4 regions of the Brevibacillus jepli genome follow, and region 4 is predicted to be linked to each of the others. Evidence: riboswitches for the same ligand, from Rfam matches in the RefSeq annotation. Region 4 holds a riboswitch; each other region holds the start of a gene.
The links. Region 4 has a riboswitch for S-adenosylmethionine ahead of AB1L17_RS22035 (BMP family lipoprotein). Riboswitches for the same ligand answer to the same signal wherever they lie in the genome.
Positions count from the first base shown of each region.

Region 1: another riboswitch for S-adenosylmethionine. It lies ahead of AB1L17_RS28545 (methionine ABC transporter ATP-binding protein); the one in region 4 lies ahead of AB1L17_RS22035 (BMP family lipoprotein).
Region 2: another riboswitch for S-adenosylmethionine. It lies ahead of AB1L17_RS18780 (homoserine dehydrogenase family protein); the one in region 4 lies ahead of AB1L17_RS22035 (BMP family lipoprotein).
Region 3: another riboswitch for S-adenosylmethionine. It lies ahead of metK (methionine adenosyltransferase); the one in region 4 lies ahead of AB1L17_RS22035 (BMP family lipoprotein).

Region 1 is NZ_JBFEFW010000041.1:26,421-33,839, reverse strand. Features, by position in the region: gene AB1L17_RS28560 (spore germination protein) at 1-794, shown strand, start outside; gene AB1L17_RS28555 (GerAB/ArcD/ProY family transporter) at 806-1,930, shown strand; gene AB1L17_RS28550 (Ger(x)C family spore germination protein) at 1,930-3,090, shown strand; SAM riboswitch class I at 3,196-3,312, shown strand; gene AB1L17_RS28545 (methionine ABC transporter ATP-binding protein) at 3,422-4,435, shown strand; gene AB1L17_RS28540 (methionine ABC transporter permease) at 4,436-5,101, shown strand; gene AB1L17_RS28535 (MetQ/NlpA family ABC transporter substrate-binding protein) at 5,162-6,001, shown strand; gene AB1L17_RS28530 (peptide ABC transporter substrate-binding protein) at 6,193-7,419, shown strand, end outside.
Region 2 is NZ_JBFEFW010000017.1:27,113-34,531, forward strand. Features, by position in the region: gene AB1L17_RS18760 (hypothetical protein) at 1-190, opposite strand, end outside; gene AB1L17_RS18765 (NUDIX hydrolase) at 216-623, opposite strand; gene AB1L17_RS18770 (VOC family protein) at 651-1,466, opposite strand; gene AB1L17_RS18775 (CapA family protein) at 1,544-2,698, shown strand; gene AB1L17_RS18780 (homoserine dehydrogenase family protein) at 2,799-4,067, opposite strand; SAM riboswitch class I at 4,177-4,289, opposite strand; SAM riboswitch class I at 4,362-4,468, opposite strand; gene AB1L17_RS18785 (hypothetical protein) at 4,486-4,824, opposite strand; cobalamin riboswitch at 4,856-5,056, opposite strand; gene AB1L17_RS18790 (methylated-DNA--[protein]-cysteine S-methyltransferase) at 5,066-5,563, opposite strand; gene AB1L17_RS18795 (DinB family protein) at 5,592-6,107, opposite strand; gene AB1L17_RS18800 (spore germination protein) at 6,266-7,419, shown strand, end outside.
Region 3 is NZ_JBFEFW010000011.1:99,977-107,395, reverse strand. Features, by position in the region: gene AB1L17_RS14065 (glycosyltransferase) at 1-4, opposite strand, end outside; gene AB1L17_RS14060 (response regulator) at 75-782, opposite strand; gene AB1L17_RS14055 (sensor histidine kinase) at 816-1,958, opposite strand; gene AB1L17_RS14050 (polysaccharide deacetylase family protein) at 1,955-2,971, opposite strand; gene metK (methionine adenosyltransferase) at 3,124-4,329, opposite strand; SAM riboswitch class I at 4,463-4,564, opposite strand; gene AB1L17_RS14040 (S8 family peptidase) at 4,625-7,198, opposite strand; gene AB1L17_RS14035 (SLAP domain-containing protein) at 7,379-7,419, opposite strand, start outside.
Region 4 is NZ_JBFEFW010000022.1:83,697-91,115, forward strand. Features, by position in the region: gene AB1L17_RS22020 (MarR family winged helix-turn-helix transcriptional regulator) at 1-227, opposite strand, end outside; gene AB1L17_RS22025 (PdaC/RsiV family protein) at 430-1,047, opposite strand; gene AB1L17_RS22030 (methyl-accepting chemotaxis protein) at 1,233-2,711, shown strand; SAM riboswitch class I at 2,872-2,994, shown strand; gene AB1L17_RS22035 (BMP family lipoprotein) at 3,195-4,223, shown strand; gene AB1L17_RS22040 (ABC transporter ATP-binding protein) at 4,330-5,859, shown strand; gene AB1L17_RS22045 (ABC transporter permease) at 5,834-6,904, shown strand; gene AB1L17_RS22050 (ABC transporter permease) at 6,891-7,419, shown strand, end outside.

The DNA.
Region 1 (7,419 bases), on a different contig from region 4:
CAGACCGTGTCGTACATGGATTGCGACAAGGACAGATTGCCATACTCGTGGAGGGGAGCCCGTTCGCTTTGCTCGGGCCAACCACCCTGCTGCAATTTTTTCAGTCACCAGATGATTATTACTTGCGTTGGAGTCTGGCTACCTTCAACAGGCTCATGCGTACCTTTGCCATGATTTTGTCCCTGATCCTGACGCCAATCTATGTGGCTGCGCTGACCTATCATTACGAGATGATTCCGGCTGATCTCTTGCTTTCCCTCGCGCAATCACGCTCCCGTGTACCGTTTCCGCCGCTGTGGGAGGCAATTTTGATGGAGCTGATCATTGAGCTTTTGCGGGAAGCGGGGGCAAGGCTGCCGACCAAGGTTGGTCAAACGATTGGTATCGTGGGCGGTATTGTTATCGGACAGGCAATCGTTCAGGCTGGATTCACCAGCAATATCTTGATTATTATCGTTGCCCTCGGTGCTTTGTCTTCCTTTATTGCGCCTAGCTATATGATCGGTTCGACGATCCGGGTTGTTCGATTTCCAATGATTTTGCTGGCGGGCATGCTGGGGGCATTGGGTATTGTGGCCGGATTTAGCTATCTAGCCAGTCATTTGCTGCGTCAAACCAGCTTGGGTCGTCCGTACATGTACCCCATTTACCCCGTGCGCTATTCTGATTGGAAAGATGGCTTTATTCGCGCTCCATTATCCTCCCTTTCCGAACGCCTCAAGTTTTTTACACCAGAACGAGTACATCGTTTTGACAGGAGAAAAGCCAAAGAGAAGAAAGACATTGACGAGTAAGCGAGGCTGCTATGAACATAAACATCGAAGTAAGCAAGGGCAATACTATATCGGCATATCTTGCGGGGATTCTTGTGCATGGCGCTCAGCTTGGGATGGGCATTCTGGGCTTCCAGCGAATCATTGCCAAGGAAGCGGGGCACGATGCCTGGATTTCTGTCATATTCGCAGCCCTGTTGACTCATCTTACGGTGTTGATCATTAACAAGACCTTGCAAAAATACCCCTCAGCCGATATTTACGGAATTCAGGAAGATGTGTTTGGAAAGTGGCTAGGAACAGGCATCAGCATCATTTATTTGACCTATTTTTTTGTGTCGGCTGGAGTCATTATGCGTACCTACATCGAAGTTGTCCAAACCTGGGTGTTTCCGAATTTGCCTACGTGGATTCTGTCTGGAATCATCCTTTTTCTAGCGTTTTACACAATAGTAGGAGGAATAAGAGTCATAGCAGGCTATGCGTTTTTTTCCATTATGGTCACGATATGGCTAATACTTGATTTGTATTTCCCCTTGAAATTTGCACGTTGGGAATATTTGCTTCCCATCATGGACACCAGTCTAGAGAACCTTTTCAATGGAATGATTGCCATGTCTTTGACGAGTGCCGGCTTTGAGATTCTCTACGTTGTCTATCCCTATGTCCAAAATAAAGATAGGGTACACAAAAGTGCCCAGTACGGGGTGCTGGTGACGTATCTGATCTATTTGCTTGTCATGATTGTGGCGCTGGTCTTTTTTAGTCAGGGTCAGCTCATGCGAACGATCTGGGCGACGCTCAATATGCAAAAAATGGTGTATCTCCCCATTCTGGAAAGATTTGAGCTGGTTGTCATTTCGTTGTGGCTTCTCGTGATTTTGCCGAATATCATGCTGTATTTGTGGTCTTCTGCCCGGGGACTCAAGCGCTTGTTCGGATTCAACCTGCGTCATTCGTTGTATTGGATTATACCCGTGATTTATGTAGCTTCCTTGACGCTATTGTCCAGGCAGGAGATGAGCCGGATGACGAATTTATTCTCCCAAATAACCCTGTACATGATTTACGTGTACCCTTATTTTTTGTACTTCATGGTCTTGCTGAAGCAGCGAAGGCAACGGGCGAAACCAACCAGCAAAGGAGAGAGTGCCTGATGCTGCCTGATCGAAAACATTGGATACGATTATCCAAACGGCTTTTTGCGGTGTGGTGTTCTAGTGTCCTCATCATGGCAGGCTGTACAGATCGGCAAATTTTTGATGAGACAGGACTCGCCACGGCTGTTGGCTATGATCTGTTAAAGGATGGAAACATTCGTGGGACAGCGATCATGCCCTCGATTAATCCAGAGGCCAAACAAAAGATACAGCTGTTCTCAGCCACCGGTGAAACGAGCAAAGGTATTCGGGATCGGATTAATTTACAATCAGATAAAAAAGTGTTGGGCGGGCAGATTCGTGTCGCACTCTATAGTGAAAACCTGGCAAAACGTGGACTTGGCAGTATCGTTGACACGTTATATCGGGATTCCTCTATTTCCAGCAGGGTTTATCTTTGCGTATTTGAAGGCGAAACCTATGATATGTTTACGTATCCCTATTCAGAACAAGGCAATATCGGAATCTATCTATATCGTATGATTGAGCAAAATATTGAAGGGGAAAAAATTCCGTCTTCCACCATGCATGAGTTTTTTCGGGCTTATTATGACAAAGGGATCGACCCGATCATGCCGTACATTGCAAAAAAGGGAAATGAGCTGCAAATCAAAGGTATCGCATTATTTCATGGGGAGCGTTATGTAGGGTGGATCACACCCAAGGAAGCCTTTTTAATCAAGCTCATGCATGGAAAATTCAGCATTGGCAGCTACGATACTTCTGTCCCTGCTCATATTTTTGGCGATGAGCAAAAGAGCCGCGGAAGTAAAAAAGACCATGTGCAGCTTGTCTTTGACACGATTGCCAGCCAATCAAAAATCGAGCTGACTCAAGTATCTCCCCCGGTCTTTGATGTTTACATCCGATTAAATGCGCGGATATTGGAATTAACTCTTCCGCTGAAGCTGGAGAATGCAAAGCTGATGAAAATCATGGAACATGCATTGGAGGAAGAGATCGAAAAAGAGCTGCAAAAAATAGTCCGCAAATTGCAGGGGCTGGATGTCGATCCCGCTGGTTTCGGGATGGTGTATCGTGCAAATAGAAGAGGGATGGCAAACATGACGCAAGCCGAGTGGAGAAAAATGTTCAAGGAAGCCACGTTTCGTTTTCAAGTAAAGTCAACGATTATTCGCAATGGCGTCATGGATTAAAAAAACTTTTCCTGCTATTACTATTGACGTGATATTTTTAAAAAGGATATAATCCGTTTTGTATCATCATGAAATAGAAAAAACGAACATTATACGTAGATATCTTTCTTATCAAGAGAGGCGGAGGGACAGGCCCTATGAAGCCCGGCAGCCGGTTCATTTTCGAATGAACGTCGCGGTGCCAATTCCTACAGGATCGTGTGGATCTTGTATAGATGAGAAGGGTGGATGCGAACGTATACATTGCGTTGCAGCCCCTTTTTCGTTTATGAAAAAGGGGATTTTACGTTTTTTAAGGAGCCATAAAGATTTTGGTCGGGAGGTGGATGTGTTGATCCAACTGCGTCATTTGCATAAAAGCTATCAAGTACAGGGTAAAACCATCCCAGCGTTAATGGGGATCGACCTTTCCATAGAAAAAGGAGAAATATACGGGATTATCGGACACTCCGGTGCAGGAAAAAGTACATTAATCCGATGCATCAATTTGCTGGAGCGCCCTACTTCGGGGGAAGTTATTATTAACGGCGTCGATTTGACGAAGCTGGATGAAAGGAAGCTGCAAGAAAAGCGCCGCGAAATCGGCATGATTTTTCAGCACTTTAACTTGCTGTCTTCTTCGACAGTTGGCGAGAATGTCGCTTTCCCACTCAAGCTGGCAAAGCGTCCGAAGGCAGAGATTGATAAGAAAGTAACAGAGCTGTTGAAGCTGGTTGGCTTGGAGGCACATAAGGACAAATATCCGTCCCAGCTGTCTGGCGGACAGAAGCAGCGTGTCGGGATTGCCCGGGCGCTCGCGAATGATCCAAAAGTGCTGCTCTGTGACGAAGCTACCTCGGCCCTCGATCCGCAGACGACGAACTCGATTCTGGCACTCCTCTTGGACATCAACCGCAAGCTGGGCTTGACGATTGTGTTGATTACGCACGAGATGCACGTCATTCGCTCCATTTGTGATCGTGTTGGCGTGATTGATGGAGGTAAGATCGTCGAGTCGGGTAACGTATTGGATGTATTCCTTCGTCCGCAGCATCCAACGACACAAGAATTCGTGGAACAAGTAGCGGATTCTACTGAGCTGCGAGAAGCAGTTGAGCACGAAAAAGCCGCGGGGAACCGCACGATTGCTCGTGTCACCTTCCTCGGTGAAAAAACGTACCAGCCGATCCTATTCCAAACGATGCAAGAAACCGGTACGGTGTTCAGCATTTTGCAGGGAACCATTTCTCGTATGAAGGACACGCCATATGGTCAGTTGGTGATCGAGCTGGAAGGCGATGCTGCACAGAACCAAAAGACCATCGAGATGCTGCGCCAACGTGGCTTGGAAGTAGAGGTGATATAAATGGACTGGACATTCGAAAATGTGGATTGGGCTGAAATCGGCGAAGGTACGATGGATACGCTCACGATGCTCGGCTTTTCCACCCTGTTTACCGTCCTGATTGGTTTGCCGCTGGGAATCATTCTGTTTTTGACGTCACGCGGGCAGCTTTTGCAAAACCGCACTTTTTATACGATCGCATCCTTTATCGTCAACGTATTGCGCTCGGTACCGTTTATCATTTTGATGATCTTGTTGATTCCTGTGACGAAAATGATCGTAGGAACCTCACTCGGGGTGCTTGGTGCCATTCCGCCGCTGGTGTTCGGTGCCGCTCCGTTTTTCGCACGTTTGGTGGAAACCTCTTTGCGTGAGATTGATAAAGGCGTGATTGAGGCAGCTCAGTCCATGGGTGCTTCCAATTGGCAGATCGTCTGGAATGTTCTTTTGCCAGAGTCAAGATCAGGCCTGATCGCGGGTATTACGATCACGACGGTTACGCTGGTATCCTACACAGCAATGTCTGGGGTAATTGGCGGTGGTGGTTTGGGTGACTTGGCGATCCGTTACGGATATCAGCGTTTCCAAACCGATGTTATGATTGTGACTGTTGTTATTTTGCTGGTGATGGTACAGATCTTACAATCGCTGGGGGACCGTCTGGTTCTCAAGTTCAGCCGCAAGTAGGATCTTTCCATATAGGTTTTCTAAAAATAAGACTAAATACATGCAAGGGGGAAATCATTCATGAAAAAGCTAGTCGTATCTGTACTTTCTACTGTATTGGCATTTTCTTTGGCAGCTTGCGGAGGCAAAACAGAAACAGCACCTGCTCCAGCTGAAGGTGGCGCACAAGGCGGACAACAGGAAGTAACATTGAAGGTAGGCGCTTCTCCCGTTCCACACGCAGCAATCTTGAAGCTGGTTCAACCAAAACTGAAAGAACAAGGCGTGAACCTGGAAATTCAAGAGTTCACCGATTACGTACAACCTAACGTTCAATTGAACGAGAAACAACTCGACGCTAACTTCTTCCAACACAAGCCTTATCTGGAAGACTTCAATAAAGGACAAAACATGAGCCTGGAGCCAGTAGTGGCAGTACACATCGAGCCATTCGGCGCTTACAGCAAAAAAGTAAAATCTGTGGATGAATTAGCTGATGGTGCAACTATCGCACTGCCTAACGATCCAACAAACAGCGGTCGCGCACTGGCACTTCTGGAGAAAAACGGCGTGATCAAGCTGAAAGAAGGCGCTGGCATCAGCGGTACCGTGAAAGACGTTGTTGAGAACAAGAAAAACCTGAAGTTCAAAGAAGTAGAAGCAGCAATGCTGCCACGCGTTCTGGAAGAAGTAGATCTGGCATTGATCAACACCAACTATGCGCTGGAAGCAAAGCTCGTTCCAACCAAAGATGCTCTGTTTATTGAAGACAAAGAATCACCATATGCGAACTTCCTCGTAGCTCGTCCTGACAACAAGGATTCCGAAGCGATTCAAAAGCTGGTGAAAGAACTGAACTCACCTGAAGTGAAAAAGTTCATTGAAGATGAATACAAAGGCGCGATTATTCCAGCGTTCTAAAGAAAAAATAATAATTGATCGATCAACGAAACCCAACTGGCTCAAGAAGCTGGTCGGGTTTTATTTTTGTTTATAATATAATGAATTTTTATAAAATTTAGTTAAATCTATCCTAACCCCGTTTTCAAGACTTTTCCAGTCGAGTATATTGTGGTTGATATGAGAAAATATAGATAAGGGGGAATATTCAGATGAAACTAAATTTTAAAGTGTTTCTTGGCGCGATGCTGGTTGCCGGAAGCGTATTGGCTGGATGCTCCACAGGTACACAGCCTGCAGGACAGACAACTACAGCCCCACCTGCACAAGGAACAACAACGCCTGCCCAAAAGCCTGCAGATGCAAAAGCACAGGTATTTCGGGCGAATATTACAAGTGAGCCATCCACAGCGGACCCCGGTCTTGCGAAGGATGCCACCTCAGGAGCTATTGTTCGTGCTACCTTTGACGGCTTGACTCGCTTCGATGAGAATTCCAAGCCCATTAATTCGGTAGCGTCCGATGTAAAGCTCTCGGATGACAAACTGGTGTATACGTTCACGCTCCGCGATTCCAAATGGAGCAATGGTGATCCAGTAACAGCACATGACTTCGTGTTTGCCTGGAAGCGTGCACTCGACAAGACTTTTGGTGCTGAGTATGCGTACCAGCTGTACTACATTAAAAATGCGAAGCTGATTCACGAAGGCAAAGCTAAGGTTGACGATCTCGGTGCGAAGGCAATCGATGACAAAACACTGGAAGTCACGCTGGAGAATCCAACGCCATACTTCCTGGAGCTGACGGCTTTCTACACCTACTACCCGGTTAACCAAAAAGTAGTGGAAGCTAATCCAAACTGGGCAAAAGAAGCAGCGACGATCGTGAGCAACGGTCCGTTCAAAATGACGGCGTGGGAGCACAAGAGCAAGATCGTCCTCGAAAAGAATGAGCACTACTGGGATAAAGACGTAGTGAAGCTGGGTCGCATTGAGTTCTCGATGATTGAGGATGATAATACAGCCCTGTCCATGTTCGAAAACGGTGAGCTGGATTGGGCAGGTCAACCGCTCGGCGGACTTCCAACCGATGCGATTCCATCCCTGAAGGAAGCGGGCAAGCTGGTTGTCCATCCAAAAGCGACCATGTATTGGTACAAGATGAATACGACAAAAGGGCCGCTCAGCAATGTGAAGATTCGTAAAGCATTGTCCTTATCAGTTGATCGTCAGACGATCGTAGACAACATCACCCAAGTTGGTCAAGTACCAACGATGGGGATGCTGCCGCAATCCATGATTATCAATAAGGATGGCTACTTCAAGGATAACGATGTAGAAACGGCGAAAAAGCTGTTGGAAGAAGGCATGAAGGAGCTTAACCTGACAAAGCTGCCAACCATCACGCTGTCCTACAATCCAACCGATCGACACAAGAAA
Region 2 (7,419 bases), on a different contig from region 4:
TAAAATTATTTTTTATGTAGCAAACCGTTTGATATTCTTCTTCGGTCATGGTTGTGCTCGTGCTTTCCATATAGGCGGGTAATTCGATTTCATGTTCCCCGAACAACGCATTCGTGCTAGTTACAATGATAGACCCATCCCAGCATTGGTACCTCTCTTGATAGGTAAACTTATCTATAGCTTCTATCATTTTATACTCCTCTTCCTGCCCAAAATTAAAATTCTACGTAAAAAGGCTGTTCATCTTCCCGCAAACACAGCTCAATGCGTTGTCGGAAGTTTTTCCAGGTGATCATCTCCAAAGCTTCCTTCACCGGGAAAAAGCCTGCCTCCAAGCATTCTGGGGTTGTTATCAACTCTCCCCCGATTGGCTTGGCTAAAAATAATGTATGACAACGGCTTTTTCTAACATTTTGAAAAATGCCGCAAAACTTCGTCACTTCGATCTCTAAACCGCATTCTTCCTTCGTCTCTCTAATGGCTGCCTGCATAATTGATTCTCCCTCTTCTACTTTTCCACCAGGCATTTCCCATCCTCTTCGCGGACCCTTGATCAATAAAATCTCCTGACGCTCATTGATGATAATCGCTGCTGCAGAAACAATATGCCGAGGTGACCCCATATGTACGCCTCCATCTCCTCTAAACGACTATTCCAGCGCTGTTAGAAAGTAAGAACCTCCACAAATCTTATACTCGCTTTCCTTGCCTGTTCCTGCCAGCCTCGCAAAAAACGGTCTTTGCCCACGAGTGCTCCATGCAGAATGCGCCAAGCCCTCCTCTGTCGGTTGACAGAGCACAATGTTTCCACCCGGAAGCTCAAATGCTTGGCAGATGGCCCCCACTTCCTTATTGTGGAATTTTTCACCTTTTTCCCATCCGAACCAGCTGTGCCAGCGAGCAGTTGCTACATCAAGATCAGCCACGGCATAGCCTATCGATTGGAGATGGGAAGCCCCATTCGGATGTGCAGCTACAATGCCACGCTTCGCCAAATCTTCTATGCGCTCTTCGTCCGTTTGCTGCCATTCAATGAGAAATGGCGGTAGAAGAGCACTGTCAGCATCTTCAAGGAACAACATCCGCCAACGAAGCGTCGTTCCGTCGTCACGAGTACGCCTCCCCTCAACAGGCCCAGTAACATGCATACCTTGACTCCGAAGTCGCTCTGCCCACTTATCCATCTCATTCGTACGGAGCGCAATCTGTCCGAAGCCTTCTCCGGTTGCCTCATCCTCGATGCATTGCCGTATCAGCGGGTTGTCTGATTGTCGAGCCAGCTCTTTATGCTCTACCGCCAAAAATTCAACATACGAAAGCCCGAAATAACTAAGGCTATTCCATGTCCCCCACGACGCATGGCGCCCACCCGCTACTGCATGAAAGCCCGCTTCGCAAAATAATTCGGATGCTTCCTGAGGTGTTCGTTGTACAAAATGTACCAAGTGATCAAAAGTTAATCGCACCTTTTTTCGCCTCTTTTCGTATTACTTATAGGATATCAAAATTCATTTATCTATTGATAGGAATGTTAGGGGGAAAAATGAACGAGTCCAGAAAGAGTCGGGTACAAGCCCGACGCAAGCAAGCACGTAGAAAATGGGTACGAGCAGGAAAAAACACACTCCTTTTTAGTATGTTGGCAATCTTCGTCGTCGGAACCTACTATGTGGTCGATACCGTTATGAACCATGATGGGAAAAATGCCAACCCTAACATACAACCAGTTCCTGACAACACCGTTCATCAAAAATCCTCTGTGCAGCTCACCTTCGTCGGTGACATCATGATGTCAGGAAATGTAGAAAAAACCTTGCTCGCAAACAGCTATGACTATCCGTACAAGCATGTAAGCTCGCTATTTTTGCAGGATGATATTACGATCGCCAATCTGGAGACTCCTGTCACCGCTACAGGCGTTCCTGCCCAGAACAAGACATATGTCTACAAATCGTCTCCACTTGCTGTTCCAGCCATGAAAAAAGCTGGGATTGATGTGGTGAATCTCGCCAACAACCACTCGATGGACCAAGGGGTGCCGGGCTTGCTCGATACCTTTGTCGCATTGGACGATAACCAGATTGAATATGTAGGGGCAGGTAAGGATGCCAGCAGAGCCTATGCACCTGTATTCATCGAAAAGAATGGGATCAAGATCGCGATTCTCGGCTTCAGCAGGGTCATTCCCGAAACGAGCTGGTTTGCAGGGAATACCCAGCCAGGTCTGGCCGCCTCCTATGACCCAGCTCTTGCCGTGAAAGCCATTCAGCAGGCGAACAGCCACGCAGACCTCGTTGTCGTCATTGCACACTGGGGAAAGGAACGATCTGATTATCCTGTCGATCATCAGAAAGAATTGTCTCGCGCGTACATCGATGCTGGTGCAGATTTGATCGTCGGCGGTCATCCCCACGTGCTTCAAGGCTTTGAACGCTACAACGACAAATGGATTGCGTACAGTCTCGGCAATTTCATTTTCACTCGATCAAGCGAACCCAAGACGTGGGAGTCGATGGTCCTTCAGGCGAGCTGTACGAAAAGCGGCGATTGTGAGCTAACGATGCTTCCGTTCCATGCAGAATTGGGACAAGCCGTACCTATGAATGAAAGCAATGGAGCCGCCCTGCTAAAACGCATCGAGTCCATTTCAGAGGGCGTCGAGATCCAAAGCGATGGGCGAGTACAAGTCTCTTCTTGACTCCTCGCTTCTACATCAACATCAAGACAATCAATCAGCAGACAGGCAGCAAGGGGCGGTATTTCTCACGTGAGAAAACGCCGATGCTGCCTGTTTGCTTTTATTCAGCCGACTCCAATAACGGGAAGCAGCGAACCGATAAGCCGAAATCACTTTTCAGCAAGGACTCGTGCTCATCACTGATACCTGTCACGATCAAGCCTGCACGCAATACTCCACCTAGGTCAAATTGGACTTTTAGCTTGTGCACGCTTACTCCTGCCTGCCGAAGGAAATGCAAGACGCGATCTGGTGTAGCGGATTGACATGAACCTTCGAGATAACATAGGAAGCGTTCTGTAGATTCCGCTGTTTCCCCGGCTGTGTCAGCGGTTTTTTCCTTCCATGTCGGGTGCGGCGTAAATGGCTGGGTCAACAAATAGGCCAAATCCTCAACAACAGCACTCGCTGTAGGGAGCTCCCCCGCTCCTCTTCCTGTAAACAACAAGTCTCCCACGATATTGCCGGATAGCTGGACGGCATTAAACGCATCGTGGATTTGCGCCAAAGGATGGCTTTGAGGAAGCATGGTTGGCTGAACAGACAAGCGTATGCCATTATCCGCTTGATAAGCCTGCGCAATCAGCTTGATTCGGTAGCCGAGCTCGCTCGCAATCCGGATATGCCCCGCTGATAAATCCGAAATCCCTTTGCGAACGACATCAGCTAATGGCAGCGATTCTCCGTAGACAAGCTGTGCCAAGATATACAGTTTGTACATGGCGTCAAAGCCTTCTACGTCCGAGCGAGGGTCCGCTTCCGCATAACCCAGCTCCTGCGCTTGCTTTAGCACCTCCTGGTAAGAGAGCTGCTCTGCCTCCATTTTCGTCAAAATGAAGTTCGTTGTACCATTGAGAATACCGCGAACGCCGTAAATATCATTCGTACGGAGGAACTGCCGTAACACACTAAGGATCGGGATGCCCCCAGCGACACTCGCTTCATAGGCGAGATGCACCTGATGCTGATTCGCCAGATCGACTAGCTCCGTTCCTCTTTTCGCGAGGAGCTCTTTGTTTGCTGTTACCACGTGGCAACCCTTTTCTATCAAAGCGCGGACGTAATCATAAGTAGGTTCTACACCACCCATGACTTCCACCACGATATCCACATCGCTTTTCAATACATCCTCGAAATCCGTTGTCAGTAAAGAGGGATCGACATAAATCGCCCGCTCTTTTTCCGAGTCACGCACCAATGCTTTGACGATCTCGATTCGTTTTCCCAGACGAGAAGCCAGCTTCTCCTGTTGTGAACGGATCGTTTTGATTACGCCCCCCCCCACTGTTCCCAATCCCAACAATCCCACACGTACTACTTCTGCACTCATCCTGACCACCTCATACCCCGAAATTTTTTAAGAGTTTGCTTTGGTATCACAGAAAAAAGAAAAGCCATCTTCGATAAGAAGAAGGCTTGTTAGCAGCTAGTGCTCCCTCTCCTTATCTCCCAGGACGTATATGTCCTGCAGGAATTGGCACCTTGTCACAAAAATATGCATGACGGTTGCCGGGCTTCATCGGGCCAGTCCCTCCACCTCTCTGGATAAAGAAAATATGAAATTGGCAAATAAAAAAACCTTCTTCGCTAAGAAGAAGGTTCATCTACTGATGGAATAACCCGCTTCTTATCTTTCGAGACGAAACGTCCCGCAGGAATTGGCACCTTGTCGCAATACGCAACGGTTGCCGGGCTTCATCGGGCCAGACCCTCCACCTCTCTGGATAAGAACCATTTATGCTGTTGAGCTATATTCTAAGAAATTCCAAGGCGAGCGTCAACAAAATTCTTTCTTTTCTGATTGTAAGCTGATTAGGCAAGACTTTCAGTGAATCACGAACAGGCTTTCTACCTCTTCCATGCTGCAGCACGCGCAACGAAATAAACTCTCCTCGCTTTCCTCTGGCAGCTCTTTTTCCTCCATATATCCACACCATTGGCAAATGAAAAGTTGGATCATCACACACCCTCCTATTCTGGTATCTTGCCCAAAATAAAAAAGCATTTTCCTCGCGACCGGTACGATCGTTAGAAAATGCCAGAAAAGGAGGGACATACTTGTCCACTCGTTGATTTTCGCAAGCCATTTCTAACACCTCCCTATCTCCCGTAGGTCTATCAGTGTTGTCGAAACAGGCAGGTCTCCTGACTTTGGGATCATCGTCTTGCGTCGCCTTCCCCGTCTATTTCATAGACCAGTGGCTTGTTGACGCTGACTCCCCTCTTACAGTGGCGGGACCGTGTCGGAATTGCACCGAGCTTCCCTATTATCCTTGTGGCATCTCTATACCTTAAGGAACCTGTTTCCAACCTATGTAATTGGCTCATTCATTTCTGCTTCGGTGACCATTGATGTGATCGCTCGTGGTTCTGTAGCCATTCCTTTCTCCACAATCCACCCGAATATCCGGTTAAGCTCCCGTTTGCCCCAATGAGTCTGTGGCAAGGCACGATGATGTTCAAACGATTTTTGCCATTGGCATTACCAACAGCCCTAACCGCATTTTCCTTGCCAATTAACGCGGCTAGCTGTGTGTACGTTATCTTTTGTGCATAAGGAATCGTGGTCAATGTGTTCCATACTGTTTTTTGGAAACCTGTCCCGTCCATCCACATGGGAACCGTAAAATCTTGTCTTGTGCCGGCAAAATATTCTTCTAGCTGTTGCCTGCAAACGCGGAGGGGCTGCGGGCATTTTTCTTCTTGTTCGTGCGGGATGGATTCCTCCCGATCTGTGAATAGGATAGAGCACACCCCTTCTTCGGTTCCACTGATTTCGATAATGCCGATTGGCGAGACATAATCGATTGTCTGGATCGTTCGCATGCAAGACCTCCGTGGATCGTGGGTCGATCTATCCTAAATATCTTTCTTTCAAAATCTTGCAGTGGTGTGCTTCATGTCCTGCAATCACATACGCCAATGTCCTGGCAGATAGCTGGTTACCGTTGGCAAGTCCCGTACGCAACCACGCTTCTGGCGAGATTCCGCGCACCTGCGCTACAGTAGAGCTACGCACTGCTTTGTACTCCTCTATCAAATCAGAGAGCTCTCGCTGCTGATATAAAGCGCCTTCTACAAAAGCATTTTCATCAAACCCAATCAGGGGTGTCTTGTCTCCTCGGGCGATTCGGAGCAAGCGATAACTCATGATTCTTTCTGAGTCCACGAGATGGCCCAACACTTCTTTTACCGTCCATTTTCCAGGGGCATACCGATATTCAATCTGCTCTTGCGCAAGAGAAGAAAATAAGGCGACTACACTCTCTCCTTGTTGTGTGAGGATCGTTTGCAGCTCGCCCTCTGGAACTAGTCCAACATAATAGTCAAAATAATGAGCGTACTCATCTCTTTCCGGTCGTCTAAGCATATCTTCACCCTCCCTTTGTAAACAAATTATACCATTACTCTACACAAGCCAGACATACATGTTGAACAGTTGTTTACCCCGTGTTGATACTAAGAATAAATCCTGGTAGTTTGTGTAAGGCTATCCACATAAATGAAAGATGAGCAAGGGTGCGTACGATGAAAAAAATCGCCTCTGTTAAGAAATGGAGAAAGAAATCAGCGAATCCGAAAGAGAAGGAGACACAGGATTCAATTGAACCGCTTGAGGATCAACTCAAGTGGTTTCGTCAACAACTAGCCGATCGTTCCGATGTGGTATATCACACTTTCTCAGTCGGACAGCACGTAGTCTGTGCACTCATTTATTTGCAGAACATGATCGATATCCAATCGATTCAGGAAGAGGTATTGCACCCCCTCCTATCGTCTGTGGCTATGGATGAGGCAGAACTTCGTAACCACCTTTTTGAGAAGAAGCAGCTACCTATCACAGACTATCATCTCATCACAAAAAAAGATGGCGTCTCTTCTATCCTCAATAGCCACGTGCTTTTGCTTGTAGAGGGAGAAAAGAGAATGATCGCCTTGCCTCTTGCTTCGCATAAAAAACGAGACATCGATGAGCCACCTAATGAAGCTACCGTACGAGGTCCACGTGAAAGTTTTATTGAAAGTGCAGTTGATAACTTCACCCTCATCAGGAAGCGATTGAAGTCTCCCGATCTCAAGTCGGAAACACTGCAGATTGGCAAGCATACGAACACGACTGTAATCATCATGTATGTGCAGGGAATATGCAAGAATGAATTAGTTGACGAAGTTCGGAATCGGTTGACACAAATAAAAGTAGACAGTGTATTTGGCAGCAGTTTTCTGGAGGAAGCAATGGATTACTCCCCCTTTTCTCCATTTCCCCAAGTACAATTTACGGAACGGCCTGACGTTGTCGTTGCTTCGCTGTTGGAAGGACGGGTCGGTATCATCGTGGATGGCACACCCACGGTTGTTCTTGCACCTGTCACTCTGTTCATGCTTCTCCAATCAGCCGAAGACTATTATCAACGTTTTTTTGCCAGCACGTGGATTCGCTGGCTACGTTACCTTTTTGTTATTATTTCGCTGTTATTGCCATCTTCTTATATTGCAATTACTACGTTTCACCCGGAAATGATCCCTCCCAAATTGTTGGTAACGATCACGGCATCTCGGGAAGTGGTTCCTTTTCCAGCATTGATTGAGGCTCTCATCATGGAGGTATCGTTTGAGGCGTTACGAGAAGCAGCTATACGCATTCCGAAATCAATCGGGCAAGCAGTATCCATTATCGGGGC
Region 3 (7,419 bases), on a different contig from region 4:
CCATCACGGTCATACCTCCTCCTATACCAAGGTATGCCGCACGGCTTGAACAGAGTGCAACTAGGATGTGAATCCTACAGTTTCACCCAGCCGTTTTTAATGGAGATGACAACAGCTTGCGTCCGGTCTTGAACATTGAGCTTTTGCAAAATACTGCTCACGTGGTTTTTAACCGTTTTCTCACTAATAAACAAGAATTCTCCGATGGCACGGTTGCTTTTTCCTTCTGCCATCAACTGCAGCACTTCCCGCTCGCGACGGGTGAGTGATTCGATCACCTTTGGATCGATGGTTTGCGAGTCGTCTACGGAGAAGCTGCGCTCTGCCGTACCTTCCTGCTCGCTCAGACGACGGAATTCTTCAATCAGCTTGCCCGTCACCTTTGGATGTATGTATGCGCCTCCACTTGCAACTACACGGACAGCGTCAACGAGATCACTCGTCCCCATTTCCTTCAGCAAATAGCCAGACGCTCCGGAGCGCAGTGTACGATACACATAGCCTTCATCATCATGAATCGAGAGCATAATCACTCGAGTAGACGGACTTACGGTAATGACATTTTCTGCAGCAGAGACGCCATTGATATGCGGCATATTAATATCCATCAACAAGACGTCCGGCTTGTGCTCTTCCGCCAATGCTGTGGCTTCTCCACCGTCCGCACCTTCCCCGACGACCTTGAAATCTTCTTCCATTTCCAAAATTCGTTTGACGCCTTCGCGGAACAATTGATGGTCATCCACAATTACGATGCGGAGTTCTTGCTGTCTCTTATCCATGGTTCATCCCCCAGTACATATTTACGTATCATGTCACATTTTTATCGGTATTTGGAATATAACCTTGGTTCCCTCTCCCGGAGCGGATTGAAGCTCGACACTGCCCTCCAGGAGCTGTACGCGCTCACGCATTCCCAAGAGTCCAAAAGAGTTGCCATTCGCCATGCGTTTTTCCAGATCGAATCCGACCCCATCATCTTTGACGATAAGGCTTAACGAATCCTGTACAAATTCCAGCTTCACCTGGACTGTAGCCGCCCCTGCATGCTTCTCCACGTTGTTCAGACATTCCTGAACCAACCGGAAGATTGCAGCCTTTACCGAGCTGCGCAATGGAGGCTCCACACCAAATACTACCAGATCGATCGAAGACTGAATACGCTCTTCGCACGTTTGGATATATTTTTGCAGGGTTGGTACTAAACCTAAATCATCTAAAGCCATTGGGCGCAAATCAAAAATAATCCTTCTGACATCTGCCAAGCTCAAACGGACCATTTCCTTCAACTCGTGAAGTTCCATTTGAGCTTCCAAAATACGCTCGTTTTTCAGCATACGTTCTACGATTTCCGAACGCAGCACGACATTCGCCATCGATTGGGCTGGGCCGTCGTGAATCTCGCGTGCGACACGCTTGCGTTCCTCTTCCTGGGCCTGGATCACCTTTAAGCCCATCAATTGATGCTGCTTAGCCGATTCCAGCGCTTCGCCTATCTTACTTAAGTCACCTGTTAAGTAACCCAGCACGACACCCATTTGAGAAACCAGCTTTTCCGCACGGACGATGGTTTCCTCCAAGGTACGCAATTGACGCTCAAGATCATTTCTTCTGCGCTTTAAATTATTTTCCCGCTCGCGGTAAATCGATAGCTCTACCTGAATACGGCTCGCCTCTTCATAAGCAACTCGGATGTCTTCCTCCGTGTACATATGAAAATTGCGGCTGACCAGAACAAGCTTGTTCCGCGATTTGCGATACGCGAGCTCGAGCGCATCGACTTTTTGAATCACTTTGGAAATTTCTTGTCGAAGTTCATGTAAATCAAACTTCAACGAATTGCCATGCTGTCTGGCGTTTTCTGCTATATCAAATATTTGGGTTTTACTCGTTTCTACGGTTTCAATTGTTCGCTTGATCACCCCGTCCAGCACGCTGATGTCTATCGCTTTGTTCATGATTGCTCTCCTTCAAACTCATTTTTAGCTTTCGTGAACAACTGTTGGAGGTGCGTTTCATCTACATCTCGTAGTCCCATGTCATTACGTGGAATGGCAAAAGGATCTGTTCCCTTTTTCACGAATCCACGGTTGGATGTAAATACATAGCGGTAGCCAGCTTGACGGGCTGTTTCCAGTACGATTGGACTTGTATAACCAAAAGGCAACGAGATGGCCTCTACCTGTTGATTCATCCATTCGCTTAAACTGGCACGAGATATACTGAAATCCACATAGAGGCGGTCTCTGTACTCTTGCTCGTCCTCTAAACGCTGCAAGTCCTTCAGATAGACTGGAGCTGTTTCCGGCCCCAGCTCGCCCCATTCATTTCGTTCTTCCTCTTCATGCAGGCTGTACGTGTGGGAACCGATCGAAACCAGTCCCGAATGAATCATTTCGTTTACCTGTTGACGCGTAAGTGGCGGCGTCATATTCTCCCGTTTTCGGTCGGCTACATCTCGTAAGCGACCCGCAATCGCGAAGTTCACTGACGGGTAGCCATATGTACGTAAGACTGGAAATGCTTTTGTGTAATAACTCTCGTACCCATCGTCAAACGTAATCAGAACAGCATTCTCAGTCGGTAAGGTACCCGTCTCCATAAATCTTAGGAATTCATCCAGCGAAATTGGATTCAGGTTGTTATCGTGTAAAAATTTCATATGTCGGGCAAATTGATCAGGAGCTATGACATACCGCTGATTTGATTGATCCATGACATGGTGGTACGTCAAAACCACGACCTGATTGTTATACCACTTTTTCGTTTGAACCGTTGCTTCTTCTGTTGGTGTGACGTTTGGCTCAGCATTTTTTGTCTCACTTATGCTTATAGACGTATCCACTTGGGGAAAAGGTTGCACTTCTTGTGTATTCTTTTTTTCCAATATAGAGCCGCCTAATAATCCAATCGCCATTGCAAGCAACAAAAAAGTAAGAAATACGATCAGGAAGAGCCTTCTGTTCGGCAAAAAAACCCCTCCTCTACTTCCTCCCTAGGAGATTCGACACAGTCCTACCAATTCCTGTGCAACAAACGGCCCAATAATTGGATGACTTTGCTCCTAAAAAAGAAAAAGAGCCCAGTAGCAATACCAGGCTCTTTCTATGCCATTCATAAATATTACAGTTGAGCAGCCTCTTGCTTCAGGATTTCTGCTTTGTCTGTTTGCTCCCAAGGAACATTCAGGTCATTGCGTCCGAAGTGGCCATATGCCGCTGTTTGCTTGTAGATAGGACGACGCAGGTCGAGCTGCTTGATGATACCAGCAGGACGAAGGTCGAAGTGTTTGCGAACCAATGTTACCAGAGCTTCTTCGGAAATCGTACCCGTACCGAAAGTATCTACTGCGATGGAAACTGGTTGTGCTACACCAATAGCGTAAGCAACTTGTACTTCACATTTGTCTGCGAGGCCAGCAGCTACGATGTTTTTCGCTACATAACGAGCTGCGTAAGCACCGGAACGGTCAACCTTTGTTGGATCTTTACCGGAGAACGCACCGCCGCCATGACGAGCATAACCGCCGTAAGTATCTACGATGATTTTGCGGCCAGTCAAGCCAGCATCCCCTTGTGGTCCGCCAATTACGAAACGACCAGTTGGGTTAATGAAGTATTTGGTATCTGCATCCAACAATTCAGCTGGAACAACAGGTTTGATTACTTGTTCAACCAGATCTTGCTTGATTTGCTCCAAAGTCGTTTCAGGAGCATGTTGGGTAGAAATAACGATTGTGTCAATACGAACTGGTTTGTCGCCATCGTACTCAACGGTTACTTGTGTTTTTCCGTCAGGACGGAGGTAAGCAAGCGTACCGTTTTTACGTACTTCAGTCAGACGACGAGCCAATTGGTGAGACATGCTGATCGGAAGTGGCATCAGCTCAGGTGTTTCATTGCAAGCAAAACCAAACATCAAACCTTGGTCACCAGCACCAATTGCTTCGATCTGCGCGTCAGTCATTTTACCTTCGCGTGCTTCCAATGCTTGGTCTACACCAAGTGCAATGTCAGCGGACTGCTCGCCAATTGCAGTAATAACACCGCAAGTGTCAGCGTCAAAACCGAATTTCGCACGGTCATAACCGATTTCACGAATGGTTTCACGAACGAGCTTTTGGATGTCTACGTATGTGTTTGTAGTGATTTCACCTGCTACGAGAACCAAACCGGTAGTTACGGAAGTTTCGCAAGCAACGCGAGCGTTTGGATCTTTGGACAGGATCGCATCCAAGATGGAGTCGGAAATTTGGTCACAAATTTTATCCGGATGTCCTTCGGTTACAGATTCGGATGTAAACAGACGACGACCTTTTTGCAAAGCCATGAGAAAATACCTCCTTTGACCTCATACAAATAGTGTGGTAGCCGAGTCAGGATTTTATCTACGTAAACGCAAATAAAAAACCTTTTCCATCTTTTGGGAGGAAAAGGTTTGAGCGTTTTTTGCTTCCTTCATCCTCTTATCGGCCAGAACAGATGTCCGTTCTGCTGGTTAGCACCGCTCGAGATCGGTTGCCGGGCTTCATAGGGCCAGTCCCTCCGCCTGCTCTGGATAAGAGTATCCATTACGGAATATAGAATAATTGTTTTTTTCTATGGTGTCAATAGGCAAAGATTGCTTACAATTGATAGGCTTTGGAAAGCAAGACCACGACTTCAGCACGTGTTGCCCTTCCATTTGGTTTAAAGCTAGAGCCATACCCGCTTACCCAATTTCTAGATGTCAAAGCTTCAATGGCTGGTGAAGCCCAGTGGCTCGTTGGCACATCCTGATAATTCGAATGATTGCGGTTGTACAGCAAAACATTGCGTGCACGCGCGATCATAACAGCCATCTCTGCTCGCGAGATCTGCTGATCCGGCTTCATTTCATTTTTCGGGTACCCTTTCAAAATTCCTAATTGATAGGCTACCCCCAGGTTATTATAAGCCCAGTGGCGTTTTGACATGTCTCGAAAGGTCGTTTTGCCTGTGTAGGTTGTCGCTACCTTAGACCCCGTAGCACGCATGGCCTTGAGCAGCATCGTCGCAAACTCCGCGCGGGTCACTGCCTGATTGGGCTTGAACGACGCGTCGTTAAACCCATTTACAATACCGCGAGAGCTGAGGCGGACGATCTCCGAGCGCGCCCAGTGGTCCGAAATGTCGCGATAGCCTGCTAGCAATTTCTGCTGGGTTACCGTCATGCGGTACGATTCGTATTTGAACGGACTACCGCTATTGAGTCGAACATAATATTTTCCTGGTTGCAAACGCAAACCGATAATGTCATGTCCTCTACTGGACAGCTCCGCTACTTCATTTGTCGAAGCAAGCGCGTAGTTCATGTTTCGATCACTGTAGAGTGCGAATCGAAAGCCACTGTCGACAGGAATGTACGGAGCTCGAAACGTCACATACGATTCGTTATTAACAGTAAAGTGGAACCAGTCAGAATCTGTTGCCGTCGGGAATGTCCCTGTCATCACGGTCCCGCCGCTTAGCGGAGACGCTTTCTGATAGGTGTCATTCGGCTCATTCAGGTCTTTTCTTACTGGCGTATACCCAAGATCCAGCTGGTAATTACCATTCACCGCATTCCGCGAATACTCACTCACACGGATGAAATACTTACCCGGTGACACTTCTTTTTGGACACGCTCAGTCGGATTGTCTTTCGTTCCATTATCGTATTCAGGATCCCAGACTACTGTTTTTTTCCCAGGCTCTTGTTTACCAAGACCCAGAAGCATATCCACCCGCTTGTTATCAGGGCTAACAGAGATATCTAAATACCCGTATTCACGAACGTAGTAGGAAAACCAATCCGGATCCCCCTCATCGTGAAAATTACCTGTTACGCTGATTTGGTTCCCCACGAGTGGTCTGGCTGTCTCTTGTGTATCATTTGGTTCGTTTCTGTCCGGGTTGATGGTAAATTTGCTCGTCAACACGTAGGTAAAAGCGCTGTTGACTCCACCGTTACGCATCAACCGGATGTCCATTCTTCCCGCCTTGACCGGGACGGTTACGGTATCGCCGTTGCCGAAGTACTGTGTAATCGGCGGACGATTATCCGGGTAAAAGGTAGCAGCCATCGCTGAAGAAATACCCGATGTCACTGTAGCCGTAAAGCTGACCTTTCCATCGTAAGGGATGTCCATCCTCAGCCAATCTACTGTATCTTTTGGTCCCAAATTACCACGTATTTGTGACTCAATTGGAAATGCCTTTGCTTTAGAGGGGGAATTATTCGGCTCTAAAAAGTCGTAAGAAAGCGCAGTTTTCACTGCCTTATTCACATCCAGCAAGCCGTATCCTGTCTTCAGATCCCAGCCTCTCTCCCCCAAATCTGTCGCCGTTTGATATAGCAATTGCCTTACATCAAATGGACTAAGCTTTGGATGACGAGCGAGAATGAGCGCAGCTGCACCAGCGACTTGCGGTGCTGCGGCTGAAGTACCACTAAAAGAACCGTATTTCCCACCAAGCTTCGTAGTGTATACATTAAAACCAGGGGCTACCAGGTTCAGTTCAGGCCCCGTATTAGCCTGGGGCAGTACTTGGTTGTTGCTTCTCACAGCCCCTACCGCTACGACTGTTGGGTACGCAGCTGGATACGCCACACGGCTACTTTCATTACCACTTGCCGCAACCAACACAGCCCCGCTTCTCTCCGCTCGTTGCACAGCTGCTGTCATCGACTTGGAGTATGCCATACTGCTAATTGACATCACAATGACTTTGGCCCCACGATCCAAAGCAACATTGATGCCTTTCGCAATCAATTCCTCATCGGATTGCGCCTTGCTGTTCAAGATTTTAATCGGCAAAATCTTGGCATTCCACAAGACCCCAGAAACACCGATGTTATTATTTCCGCTTGCAGCAAGAACACCAGCTACTTCTGTTCCATGCCCGTTGTCGTCCTGTGCTGACCTCCCGGGATTGACGAGATTCACACCTGGCAAAAGGTTGTCCTTTAAATCAGGGTGTTTATAATCCGCTCCAGTATCCAACACAGCTATCGTAATCTGCTCATTGCTATTTACGGTTGGCCATGCCTTGTCTGCTTTGATTTGGCTTAAGTGCAGCTGGTTAGTCAAATAGTAGTCATTGGCTGCTGGAGTTGCTGCCAAGCCCGATTGGTTGTTTGCCATAATGAGTGTGACGGTTAATGTAACAGCCACTGACATGTTCACTGATTTTTTCATGTAAAACAGTCCTTCCTTCTCTCCCCTGCAAAAGTAGCAGTCTAAAAGGAATTCAGGTATTTGTCTTCTCGTCCTAGCATAGCGGATGCAAAGGGGGACACGCAACCCTGATTACCCAATATTTGGAACACTTTAACAGAAGAAAAACCCTTTTCACCATCGGCAAAAAGGGTTCTCTTCTTACTGTAACAAACCTTTATTGTCTTCTACTTCAGGTGCTA
Region 4 (7,419 bases):
CGAATAATCCAGCCCATCTCCTCCAGCCGGGTGAGTGTCCGGGTAATCGTCGGTGCTTCTACATTCAGGTAGTTGCTCAATTGAACCTGTGTTAACGATTGACGATAGTGCAAGCAAAGAATAATACCCCATTGTGAGCTGTATAATCCCATGGGAGCCATGATCCCATTCAATGATTTACTGAATATTCTTGCTGTTTGGCTAATTCGATGACCATAATATTGCATGAATATATACCTCCAGGAAAGCTGGTCCGATATATCGTACACTTGATTGCTTAAGTAAATATGTACATTAACATACTAGCAGTTCCAGACATATAAGTAAATGTTTATTCGATGGCGAAAAAATGGATTTTCTGACACAAATACAACCAGACAAGTGTCATGAACAAAAGACACTCACCTGGCTGATCAATACGGGGGAACACTAGTCCGCGGACAAAATGCTAAGCGGACCTTTTTCATTGATGAGCGGCTCCAGCTCATATACCGAGATGGGAAACATGGGGAAGCCAACATAATAAGGAGTGATTTCGTACAACTGGAAATAAATGACCAACGCTTTGTCGGCGAGGTAATAATCTTGGTCTGGTTTAATTGAAGTAAATCCGTTTAGTGTCGGGATGCTTCTTTCCTTGATCTGACGCTTAATGTTTTCAGAAATCACCTTGACGTAATCGCTTCCTGGCTTGAATAACTCACGCAGCGTATACAGCTTGCCTGTCTGGATATCTGCTGTTATGGAACCGAGGAAGGTCATGCCATGAGCCATTTGCGGCGTGTAGGCGTAGTTGTTCAACACGACACTGAAAATGCCGCGCTCGTTTGTTTTGATTTCGTAGCTTCCTTGCATTTGCGTATTTCCCGGTACCTGGACCCGTTGCTGCTCGTGAATTAAGCCTTGCACCGTTTGATAAATCGCCCGGTTGATATCTTTTTCCGCTTGCTGATTGGCTAGCCCCGCCAATTGCGGATAGTAAATCGTCGTGTTCGGACGGCTAATCGTCCGTGTCAGCACAGTGGCTGGCAATTGATTGAGTTCCACTTTTCTCCCGTTGCCTCCTGTACATATGAGATGTGGTAATAGCCTATTCGCAATTGTTTTTGGCTGTTCTTACTTTTTTCACAAATTTGGCAACAAAATGGCTATATAATGGGGGGAGAATCCGATACATAAGTAACAGGTCTTTTGTCTGTTGAACAGTTACTACCAGAAAAAGGGGGGCAATTATGATTCAATTGATTCGCAATACCTTGACTGACAAAGAAGGCTTTATGATTTTTATCCTATGGAATCATTTATGGATGGCAGGACTCATTGCCTATCAGATTGATGAGAACTTCTGGGAATTGACTTCACTAGGATTGCTGATCACTCTTATCGTGTCACCGTATTACTTCATTCGCAGAGACAGTACGGTCATTCGCTATCTTGTGGCAGTAGGACTCATGTATTATGCTACTTCCTTCGAACATTTCACAGCTTACCCTGAGGTTGCCTTTCTCGCCTTTGTCGTAATGGGCTTCATGGCTGCTTATTTGGATTGGAAGCTCGTCGTATTTACGGGAATTCTTCTGATCGCTACTACAATGGGTGGGTTTTATTCGGGCGTATACGAGATTTTTAGCGGTGAATTCACAGAACTGAATCTGGTTCTGCGTATTGTGGCTATTCTCATGATGGTGGGGGGACTCACCTATCTGTGTCTCGCCGGACAAGCCTCCTTGCAAAAAGCTCACGACGCAAGGCAAGAAGCAGAAGAGAAGGAGCGCCGTCTTGGCGAGATGCTCATGAACATCCAGCAAATGACGGAGCAGCTTGATCGTACAAGCGATCATGTGCATGAGCATGCGGAGGGAACGAAGCGCAATACAGATGAAATGATGGTTGCCTTCAAGGAAGTCGCCACAGGGATGGAATCGCAGGCGAATTCTACCGTTAAGATCGAGGAAGAGGTTCAATCCATTGACCAGGAAATCGAGGCGGTCACGACACAGACCAACGCGATGAAAACAGAATCGCAACAAAACAACCGTCGTCTGGCAGAAAGCGTCACGATGATGAACGAGCTCTCCGCACAGATGGAGCAAATTGTGCAGGCGGTCAATGTGGCAGCCTCTACCATTCATCAGCTCAATCGACAGGCGAATCGCGTGGAGGAAATTGTCGGTGCCATTAACCAGATCGCGACACAAACGAATCTGTTGGCGCTCAATGCGGCCATTGAATCAGCTCGCGCAGGTGAGCATGGGCGAGGATTTGCTGTTGTAGCGGATGAGGTGCGCAAGCTGGCAGAACAAAGCTCGACAGCTACACAAGAGATTACGGATATTCTCAAATCACTCCACCAGGAAAGTGAGAATGCGGTACACCATATGAGCAATGGAGAGAATTCCGTTGCCAAAGGTCGCGAGCTGGCCGTGAAAACTGTGGCATCGATTGAAGCAGTACGTGCAGGAATGATGGCATTCTTGGAAGCGGCTGATCAAGTAAGCTCCAGCATGGACCGGGTAAAAGTACGCTCCGGGGAAGTCGCGATCGAGATGTCGACCATCACGGCCGTGACCGAAGAATCTGTAGCCAACTTAGAAGAGCTATTTGCCACCGCAGAAAACCAGCATCAAAAAGTGCGTGAAATTACAGAAGAGCTGGGCGAGCTGAATACTTTGTCTCATCGTCTCCAGCAAACCTTTCACGTAAACCAGTAAGAGGTAGTTTAAAAACAGGTTCTCGCCAATTTCTCGGTGCTGAAAAGACGACTTTTTAAACCTGATTAACTTATAAAAGTGTTTGGAATTGAGAAAAAAGAATTGCATTTTCGAACCATTCTGCTAGAATGAATTCCATTCCAACTAAATATATTCACCTACCTTATCAAGAGCGGCGGAGGGACTGGCCCGATGATGCCCGGCAACCACTGGACATGTGTATGCATGAACAGAAAGGTGCCAATTCCTGCAAAACCTGTACCATGGTTTTGACAGATGAGGAAGAGAACGGCACCGTACGCAAACTCTTCCTCCGGGAAGAGTTTTTTTGTTGTAGCAAGCAAAGGAAAGGAGAAATAAACGAACAATAAATTAGTTTTATTGAATAATATTCGTAAATAGTATTGAATTTTTGGGTAAAAAGCCGTACATTACCTAATAGGATAGAGAAAAACGTAAAGTTCGGATGGGGAGAGATACATCATGAAGAAGTTATTGCTGGCATTAACAACATTCGCTGTATTGGCAACAGGGTGCTCAACCGGTACAAATGCACCTGCAGATAAACAAGAGGGGCAGGCAGCAGGACAAGAGGGCGCTGAGAAAAAGCGAATTGCCTTGATTTTGCCCGAGAAAATCGGCGTGAACCCATTCTTCCAACAAATGGATGAGGGTGCGAAGAAGGCTGCACAAGAGCTGGGCGCAGAAGTGAAAACCATTGAATCTACCGACCATGGAGCGATTGAAGAGAATTTGCGTGTAGCGGTAGCAGAAAATTACGATATGATCATCACTTCTTCCTTTACAGCAGAGGATGCATTGAAAAAAGTAGCAACAGAAAATCCAGACCGCCAATTTGCGATTATTGATACCGTAGTCGATTTGCCAAATGTTCGCAGTGTTACCTTCCGTGAGCAGGAAGCGGCTTACCTGGTGGGAGCAGCAGCAGGCTTGGCAACCAAGACAAACAAAGTGGGAATGGTCGTTGCTCTCGATATTCCGCAGCTGAAAAAATGGACGGTGGGCTTCGAAGAGGGCTTGAAAGCGACGAATGCAAATGCAGAGCTGATGGTGAACTATGTAGGAAGCTTCACTGACCCGGCAAAAGCGAAGGAATTGGCATTGCTGCAAGCTTCCAAAGGCGCTGACTTCATTAACGGTGCAGCAGCAGTAGGCGACCTCGGCGTTTTCGAAGCGGCAAAAGAAAAAGGCTTCTATACAGCAGGTCAGGACGTTGACCGTACGACGATCGATCCAGAGCATATTGTTCTGTCCCAATTGAAAGGAACCGACGCAGCAGCTTATGAAACGGTGAAGTCTTTTGTGGAAGGCACGTTTAAACCAGGTGTTGTCACGTACGGCTTGAAGGAAAAAGGCGTGGGTGTAACCTTTGTGACGCATGAGAGCAAATCTCCTCTGAACGCTTTTATTGGACAAGAAGTAGTGGATAAGGTGAAAGCGATCAGCGATGAGATTGTAGCGGGCACCCGCAAAGTACCAGACAAATTCTAAACACGCACGTAAAAAAGCTTGTGCACAGTGATGGATGTGACCGACTACGGCTGTGTAGTCGGTCTTCCATTTTCATGAAAGGACACACAGAAATGAGGGAGTGGGAATGACCGATCGCTTGGAAATGAGGGCCATGACCAAGAAATACGGAGAGTTTACCGCCAACGACAAGGTGTCGTTCTCACTGGCAGCAGGAGAAGTCCACGCGATTGTCGGGGAAAATGGAGCGGGCAAAACGACACTGATGCGGATGCTGTACGGCATGGAGCAGCCAACGTCGGGAGAGATTGTCTTACATGGCAAGCCAGTTGTTTTTCGCGGACCAGAGGACGCGATTCAAAACGGAATCGGGATGGTTCACCAGCACTTTATGCTCTTTGGCGAATTCAGTGTGACGGAAAATATCGTGATCGGGTACGAGCCGAAGCAAGCCGGCTTTTTCCGAAGAGCAGACGCGGTAGACAAGGTGCGGGCGCTCAGTGAACAGTACCGCATTCCGATCGATGCACAGGCAAAGGTGTCGAATTGCTCGATTGGTGAGCAACAGCGGGTCGAAATTCTCAAGGTCTTGTATCAGGGCGCGGATATTATCGTGCTGGACGAGCCGACCGCTGTGCTAACTCCGCTGGAGGTACGTGATCTGCTGCAAACGATTCGAAACCTGGCGGAGAGCGGCAAAAGCATCATTTTGATTACGCATAAGCTGCAGGAGGTCATGGAGGTAGCTGACCGCATAACAGTGCTGCGTGGGGGCAAAGTGACAGGAACCGTTTCGCGGGATGAGACGAACGCGGAAGATTTGGCACGACTCATGGTCGGACGTGAATTGCAGGAGCTTTCTGCGCGGGTTCCTCTGGATCAAGGCCCGCTGTTGCAGGTGGAGAACCTCACTGTACGAGAGAAGCAGACGCTGCTCGACCAAGTCAGCTTTACCGTGCATCACGGAGAAATCGTAGGGATTGCCGGGGTCTCCGGGAATGGTCAATCCGAGCTGCTGCAAGCGATTAGCGGACTGCGAGCGGCACAGGAGGGAACGGTACGGTTAGGCGGCAAGGACGTGACGAACAAATCAGTCGCTACCATTCGGGATGCCGGCTTGGCGCATATACCGGAGGATCGCTATCTGTGGGGAACGGCCAAGCTCTCAAGTGTCGAGGAAAATGCGTTGATGGGCTATCAGAGAAAGCCTGCGTACAGCCGCCGCGGCGTTGTTTTGCGGGATAAATTCCGTCAGGTCGTAAAAGGCTGGGTGGAGCAGTTTGCCATCAAAACAGGCTCTCGACAGCTGCAGGAGCTGGCAGGAAATCTGTCAGGGGGAAATTTGCAAAAGCTGATCGTAGCGCGGGAGCTGGGGCAGGAAACCCCGTTTTTGATTGCGGCTGAGCCTACTCGTGGGGTTGATATTGGTGCTATGGAGTACATCCATGAGGCACTGATCGAAAAACGCAATCAGGGAGACGGGATCTTGCTAGTCTCCTCTGAGTTGTCCGAAATTCTCGCCTTGTCTGACAGGATATTGGTCATGTATAAAGGGCGAATTGCAGGAGAGCTGTCACGCCTGGAGGCAACCGAAGAAAAAATCAGCGTGATAATGGCGGGAGGAAGCGTTCATGGCAGCAATCAAAGAGCTATCTAAGTCATTGGTTCAGCCGTTCTTGGCTGTCGTCATCGGGTTGTTGACCGGGGCGCTGGTCATTGCTGCAGTTGGCGAATCGATTGTGGGCACCTATCAGGAAATGTGGAGGGGGGCCTTTGGCAGTTTTTATTTCTTTACTTCTACACTTGCGAGAGCTACGCCTATCATGCTGATTGCCTTGGGACTATCCCTTGCCTTTCGCGCGGGGGTGTTCAACCTGGGGGCGGAAGGGCAAATGGTGCTCGGTGCCGTCAGTGCTGCTTTGGTCGCGATCTATTTGCCAGCACCGGGAATGATCAAAATAGTGGCGGCTATTCTCACAGGAATGGCGGTAGGCGGATTCTGGGCTTTGCTGCCGGGCTTTATGGAAGCCAGGTATCGCATTCCGTTGCTCATCTCTACGTTGCTCTTCAACTATATCGCGGTATTGTTTGCGAGCTATCTGGTGACAGAGCCATTCCGGGATCGCTCGGGTTCTGCGGCACTGGCACAGACAGTCATGCTGGAGAAAAGCGCTTGGATGCCAAAGCTGTTTTCCGGGATGAGTGTACACGCAGGATTTTTACTTGCGATTATCGCGGCTCTCGTGCTGTTTTGGGTGCTTCGCTTTACGCCTTTTGGCTATGAAGTGAAGATGCTCGGACAAAACTCGCTGTTCGCCCAATACGGGGGAATCAATCGAATCAAGGTGATGCTGACCGGGATGTTCGCGAGTGGTGGACTGGCTGGCTTGGCGGGAACCGTCGAGGTATTGGGGGCGCACTATCGTTTCGTGGACGGTGCCCTGACTGTTCCGGGGTTTGCGTGGACGGGCTTGATGGCAGCTCTGCTTGCAAACTCGAATCCGCTTGGCATCATTGTGACGTCGATCCTTCTTGCTGCTTTTCAGACGGGAGCCATGGGAGTGGAGCGCAATACGGACGTGCCGCTGGAGCTAGCAAGCGTCATACAGGCTGTGTTGATTTTGTTCATCTCTGCCAAGTTCAGCTACGACTGGTGGAAAAAGCGGAAGGCAAAAGGAGGGGAATCACATGGAGCTCTTTGATTGGTCCCTCCTCAGTTCTACCATTCGGATGGTCACGCCGATCTTGTTGGCAGCTTTGGGTGGAGCGCTCTGCGCACGTGTCGGAATTTTTAATGTCGGTCTGGAGGGATTGGTACTGGTCGGTGCCTTTTCCGCGATTGTCGGCAATCACTTTACCGGGAATCTCTTTCTGGCCGTTTTGATTGCCGCGCTGGTCAGTATTGTCTTTTCGCTCTTATTTGCCTATATGACGATCAAGCTAAAGGCTAACGAAATCGTCGTCGGTGTAGCGATTAACTTTCTCGCGCTAGGGTTGACGACATTTGCACTGCGGGCGATCTTTGGTGTCAAAGGGGCGTTTTACGATAAGGATATGGCTGGCTTGCCAACCGTCGAGATTCCGATCATTCACGATATCCCTGTCATCGGAGGCATTGTCTCTGGTCATTCGCCGCTCGTGTATGTTGCGTTTTTGGCTGCGATTCTGTTGTATGTGTTCTTTTATCGGACGGTTACGGGCTTCCGCGTCCTCGCAG